2 regions of the Streptococcus parasuis genome follow, and region 2 is predicted to be linked to the other one. Evidence: predicted binding sites of a transcription regulator. Region 2 holds the regulator's gene; the other holds the start of a gene.

Region 1 (3,403 bases), 590 kb from region 2:
TCGCAGGCGTAACAATGGTCAATCGGAGTATTGGTTCCCAAGTAACCTACACGGTCATAGGCATAGTCCCAAACAGCTTCCAAAGCCTTTGGATTTTGTTGCAGTACAGGGTATTCACAGTAATGGATAAATCCACCACTGGCACCTACAGCAGGATAAATTTTCTCAAAATCCAGTTTCTCAAACGGTGTTGGATTTTTGCGTACATCATAGTGGAAACTGTTAGTGTAATACTCTTTATCCGTAATGTCCTTAACGATGCCAAATTTCTCTGTATCCATACGGCAGAAGCGGTCTGTCAGGCTTTCAGATGGTGTCGAATAAACTGAGAAATGATAACCATATTCATCCGACCAATCTTCAACCAAGTCTTTCATTTTCTTGATAATATCCACCGTGAAATCTTTTGCCTCTGGGTTGGTCTCCCATTCGCCACCATAGAATACTGTTGCGACTTCATACAAACCAATGTAGCCCAAAGATACGGTTGCTCGACGATTTTTAAAGACTTCATCTACTGCGTCTGTCTTAGCCAATCGTTTGCCAAATGCCCCATATTGATAGAGAATTGGAGCATTGGCCGGGGTTGCTTCCTTCACTCGTTCCACACGATAGACCAGAGCATCCTTGGCAATGGCCATACGTTCTGCAAAGATTTCCCAGAACTTATCCTTGTCTCCAGCAGACTCCATGGCAATCCGTGGCAAATTGACGGTTACGACACCCAAGTTCATACGACCAGATGTCACATCTTGCCCATTTTCATCCTTCCAACCTTGTAGGAAAGAGCGGCAGCCCATTGGCACCTTGAAGGAACCTGTCAACTCAACGATCTTGTCATAAGAAAGCATATCTGGATACATACGCTTGGTTGCACATTCAATCGCCAATTGCTTGATGTCATAGTTTGGAGAATCTGGCTCCAAGTTCAAGCCACGCTTAACTGTGAAAATCAACTTAGGAAAGATAGCTGTCCGACCTTCGCGCCCCAGACCCTTGATACGAATGTTCAAAATCGCTTTTTGAATTTCTCGCTCAAACCACGATGTCCCTAGCCCAAAACCGAGTGAGGTAAAGGGTGTTTGTCCATTGGAAGTAAAAAGGGTGTTGATTTCATACTCCAAAGACTGCATAGCGTCATAGATGTCTTTTTGCGTTTTAGCACGCGCATATTCTTCTTGCTTGTCTGCTAACACCCAATCCTTGGCGTCTTTCAAATGCTTTTGGTAATTGAGTTCCGCATAGGGCGCCAAAACTTCATCTATACGGTCAGCTGAGCAACCACCATATTGACTTGAGGCCACATTAGCAATGATTTGTGAAATCTGAGCCGTAGCTGTTTGGATAGATTTCGGACTTTCTACATCCGCATTTCCTATCTTGAAGCCTTGTGCCAACATTCCTTTGAAATCAATCAAACAACAGTTGGTCATTGGTGTATAAGGGCTGTAATCCAAGTCGTGGTAGTGGATGTCGCCTTTTTGATGGGCATTGGCCACATGAGCTGGCAATAATTTGAGACCGATTGACTTACCGACAATTCCTGCTGTCAGGTCACGTTGGGTATTGAACACATCCGCGTCTTTATTAGCATTTTCATTAACAACGGTTTGATCCTTGCTCAATAATTTATGGATCTCGAAATTGATATCTGTAGCCTGATGACGGCGAAAATCACGGCGTGTGCGGTATTGAATATAAAGCTCCGCCAAATCATACAAATGAGCTTTTAACAATTCTTGCTCAACAACCGTTTGAATTTCGTAAATTTGAACATCTTTCTCAAATCGGCGACCAATTTCAGCCAAAACAGCTTCTAATACTATTTTTAAACCTGCTTCTGAAACAGGATGTTCTAATTCTTGGTTTGCCCGCCGAAGAGCCGAAAAAATCTTATCCTGTTCAAAGGACACTGTCCGTCCATCACGCTTTAATACCAACAATTCTATGCTTGGCAAGACATTTTCTTGTACTCTCATCTGACAAACCTCCAAATATTTCACTCCTTATAGTCTAGCACTTTGAATTTTAAAAATCAATATCTTGTGGCAAAAAAATGATTCTTTATTTTTAAACACAATATATAGTTTGCGTTTTCTGGAAGGAAATGAAAAAACAAGAAGATTTGCACTCCTTGTTTTCATTTATTTTGATGGAAAGCCGAGTCCTACTCAACCTATAAATGACGGTTTATGGCCTGCACGCTGGCTTCCATTTTCTTGTAATTGATGAAAAATAGCAGAGCGTAAATCAAGATAAAGAGGAGCCAGAAAAAGAGCAGTCCTGCCAGATTGACTGGAAACCAGCCCGCCAAAATCGCAAGCGGTGTGAAGCCAATCGCTGTCACTAGAAAATGCGTCGCCGTCATCCGCATCAAGCTCCAATCTTGCTCAAAAATCTTGTCCGCAGCTTGGAAGAGGACACCAATTGCCCCCCAAATAAGTACTGAGATCAGCATAACCATCGGCTGCGAAAACCGCGCCAGGTAGATAGCTCCCATAGTCGAATGGGGATTGACCGGCAAGTAGTAGCCTCTGCCAAAGAAACCTGCCATGATGATTGAAATCAAACTGCCAATGGTGACACCCATAGATGCCGATAAGAGATATTTTTTCATAATCCTAACCTTTCTTTAATAGTTTTTAAATAACGACGGGATGAATAGGTGATGGAGCCATTTTTCATAAATAGTTTGACCATACCGTTTGGGGTCAGTTTGAGGTGGTCCAGTTGCCTAATATTGATAATTTCCGATTGAGAAATTTGCAAAAAGTGTACAGGAAGCATATCTTTGACCTGATACAAGCGTAGATTGGAAGTAAAGGAATCCTCCTCAGTTTCCACCTGTAAGATTTTGTCTTCCAGATATAACCTTACAATACTAGCGTAATCTACAAGGTAAATCTGCTCTCCTTTCTTTACAGTCAGACTGGTAGTTCTCTTGTCTAAATTCTGAATATAGGTCACCAAGTGAGTAATTTGCTCAGACATAGACTGGGCTTCAATTGTCACCATATCTTCTAAAATTTCTGAAGAAATATCTAGTTTTACTTTCATGTTCTCTCCTTTCTGTCCCTATTAAACACCATTTCTTTACTGGTTTCAAGGGCTTTTGGCTATATGGTTGATTACTTAAGCTAAACGGCAAAAAAGCCAGAACAGCTGTCCTGACTTTCATTGTATAGTCTTTTAGTTTGCTTTTAGTACTAGGCAACGAGCTGCAGACAGTACTGGAGTACGGCAAAGTGAGTTAACGAAGTAATAAAGCAAACTAAATGACTATATTATAATTTCTTCTTCAACTCCGCCACCGCCATCATGACTTCCATTGGGGTCATATTATAGATGTCCAGTTTTGCCAGTTCATCGAGGACTGGGTGAGATGGCGTGTCTGCGAAGAGGT
Region 2 (3,403 bases):
AAGCTCTTTCTTTTTGTTTCTACCTATGTTAGAATGGTATGGATTATAAGGAGTATGAATCTATGAATTCGAAATTGAAAGAGCAGTTGATTTTGCTCATTTTTGCTGGGCTGGTCTTATTAACAGTTTTAAATTGGTCAACAGTTTATAGCGGAATCTTAACGGTACTTGGGAGCATGAACTCACTTCTTATTGGTGGACTTCTTGCCTTTATATTAAATGTTCCAATGAAAAAAATAGAGGACTTGATTGAAAAAGTTTCTTTTTTAAAAAAATCCAAGCGAGCTCTTGCCATCTTGAGTGTACTCATTGCGTTCATCTTAATTGTCACAGGACTGGTTCTTATTGTTCTACCAACGCTTGTAACAACTTTATCGGAATTAGTTTCTGTTAGTAGTACAGCCGTTCCAAAATCGATCAATGCTTTAACATCATTTTTACAGTCTTATGGTCTGCTATCTGGTCAGATAGGCGAACAAGTTTCGAGTCTATTGGATCAATTGAAGAATTTGACCTTTGTATCCAGTCTCGTGGCGCCGATACTTTCTGGACTTGTCTCAAATGTGACAGGGATTTTCTCGAACACAATGACCTTAGTCATGGCTTTCTTCTTTACCTTAGCCATTTTGGGTAGCAAGGAACATTTACTATCTATGACACAAAAATTATTACAAGCTATCCTACCAACTAAAGCCGTCAAGGTAGTCAATTATATTGGAGAAGTGATTATTGATACCTACGATCGATTCTTGATGAGTCAGATTGTAGAAGCGTGTATCATCGGGGTTTTGGTATTTGTAAGTTACTCTGTTTCAGGAATCCCTTATGCAAGCATGGCTGGAATTTTAGCAGGTGTATTGTCCTTTGTGCCCTATATTGGTCCATTTTCAGCATGTCTAATCAGTGCTCTCTTTGTTGCTGTTCAAAATCCATTGCTGGCTCTGTGGTCTATTGTACTTTTCCAAATCATACAATTAATCGAAGGAAATGTGATATACCCCCGTGTTGTCGGGCAGTCTGTAGGACTTCCTACTGTATTTACTTTGGCAGCAGCATTGATAGGTGGTAATTTATTTGGTCTGTTAGGTATGATCTTCTTCACACCGATCTTTGCAGTTGTTTATCGATTGGTAAAAGAATGGGTATATAGTCGATTGAAGATGAAAAATCAGATTGTTGAAGGAAAGTGATTTATTCGCTTTCTTTTGTTTTTGTTCAAATTATGCTATACTGAGATGATAAAGTTTTTGTAGGAGAGTGAGTATGCGTTGTCCAAAATGTCATAGTTTAAAATCAAGTGTAATAGACAGCCGTCAAGCAGAAGATGGCAACACAATTCGTCGTCGTCGCTCGTGTGACCAATGTGGTCAACGTTTTACCACATATGAACGGATTGAGGAAAAAACCTTAGTTGTAGTTAAAAAAGATGGTACCAGAGAACAATTTTCTCGCGAAAAAATCTTTAATGGAATCATTCGTTCTGCCCAAAAGCGTCCTGTATCAACCAGTGATATCGACGAAGTGGTTAACCGCGTAGAACAAAAGGTCCGCTCAATTAGTGATGCTGAAATTGAAAGTGACGTAATTGGTAATTTTGTGATGGAAGAATTGGTTGAATTAGATGAAATTACCTATGTACGTTTTGCTTCAGTCTATCGTTCGTTCAAGGATGTTGGTGAATTAGAAAATCTGCTCAAACAGATGATTTCGAAGGGGAGCAAGGTAAAAACGGGAATAAAAGATGAAGCCAAATGATTTATTTACCTATATAAAAACAAATGCCTTCATTCCAGATGTTGTCAGTTTGAGTCAATGTTACCAACCCATCATTGGGTTTGATGCTTTAGCGCTTTATTATTACTTTTATAGTTTTTCCGACCAGGGGCAAGGACGTTATAAATGGGCTTCGATTCTCAACCATATGGATTTTGGTATGAATCGATTGGAAAAGGCCTTAGATGTCTTGACAGCCATGGAACTTTTGGAACTCTATCGTGCGGATGAGTTGACTGGAATAGCTGTACAGGCTCCTTTAACTGTAAAAAACTTTTTAACCAAGCCCTTGTATAAGAATTTGTTGGCTAAAAAGATTGGGGAAGCTAGTGTGGATAGCTTACTGGTCCATATTCCAAAACAGGAACAAAATATTTCCAAGAATTTTTCACAAGTGTTTACAATGGATGGACAGATTCCTCTTACTTTTGAACCCAATCGTGATTTTGATTGGTCAGCATTTAAAGCTCTGATGGCTAAAGATAAATTGCATTTTCAAGATGAAACTGAGGATATTATCGCACTTAGTTACATAGCAGAGCAGGCAGGTTGGACCTGGTTGGAAACCTATCGTCAGGCTAAAACAACAGCTATTGGACAGACGATTTCAACCAAACGATTGCAGCAGTCACGTCAGTCATTGCCAAAAGAAAAAATCGACCTCACTGGCCAGGAAAAAGCTATTGTTCGGGAAGCGAAATCGAAATCCAGTCTTGTATTTCTGTCTATCTTAAAGGATCAGCGCAAAGCAACTATAACCATGGCTGAGCGGAAATGCTTAACGGATTTGGCAAACATAGGGTTGCTTGATGAGGTGATTAATATCTTGGTTCTCTATACTTTCAATAAGGTTGACTCTGCCAATCTCAATGAAAAGTATGCAATGAAGCTTGGAAATGATTTTTCTTACAAGGGAATTGGCAGTGCAGAGGCGGCTGTTGTCTATCTCAGGGATTTGAAGTCCAGCCAATCACAAAGCAAACCAAAACAAGAAACAAAAACCAATGTACCTGAGTGGAGTAAGGAAGAGGTTCAACAAGAACAAACACAAGAAGGTCAAGCCAAGTTGGCGGCTCTTTATCGTGAGTTAGAAGAAATGGAAAATAAAGGAGGTAGCTGATGAAATCAGTTCAAGATAAGTTGTCGCAGGCAACAAACCCAAGCCCAAAATCTTATCAGCAACTCTATCAAGAGATAGTGAGTGATGCTGAAGTTGCTGCCTTTATTAAGAAAGAAGGGTTGACTCAAAAGGAGATAACCCTGTCCATTTCCAAATTTTTGGAATATATTAGCCAGCGTGATTTGTTTGTAAAACAAGATGAGGCCTATATCGCCAAAGGTTACCAACCTGTTTTGGTCATGAATGAAGGCTATGCGGATGTTTCCTATCTCGAAACAGAGGAATTGGTCGAATACCGTCGTTTGGAAGCTATCAAGAATCGAATTCAGCTTATCAATATGCCGGCAAGTTTGAAAAATGTCACTGTGGCAGATATTGATAAGAATGATGAAAATCGTGTGGAAGTCATGCTAGCCATTACGGATTTTGTCAAACGCTTTGAAGAAAAACCAAAAGGTCTTTATATCTATGGTAACTTTGGTATTGGTAAAAGCTATTTGATGGCCTATT

Evidence for each region. Region 2 encodes NrdR, which represses ribonucleotide reductase genes. Its sites were predicted from a motif close to ACACNATATATNGTGT; they were not measured.
Region 1: a site for NrdR is predicted at 2,075-2,090, ahead of nrdD (anaerobic ribonucleoside-triphosphate reductase). Genes of this name have one in related genera too.

The regions. Positions count from the first base shown of each region.
Region 1 covers NZ_AP024276.1:2,126,054-2,129,456, forward strand. Annotated here, with positions in the region: gene nrdD (anaerobic ribonucleoside-triphosphate reductase) at 1-1,979, opposite strand, end outside; gene L6410_RS10660 (DUF3021 domain-containing protein) at 2,177-2,617, opposite strand; gene L6410_RS10665 (LytTR family DNA-binding domain-containing protein) at 2,614-3,057, opposite strand; gene mutS (DNA mismatch repair protein MutS) at 3,285-3,403, opposite strand, start outside.
Region 2 covers NZ_AP024276.1:516,342-519,744, forward strand. Annotated here, with positions in the region: gene L6410_RS02610 (AI-2E family transporter) at 63-1,190, shown strand; gene nrdR (transcriptional regulator NrdR) at 1,264-1,755, shown strand; gene L6410_RS02620 (replication initiation and membrane attachment family protein) at 1,742-2,893, shown strand; gene dnaI (primosomal protein DnaI) at 2,893-3,403, shown strand, end outside.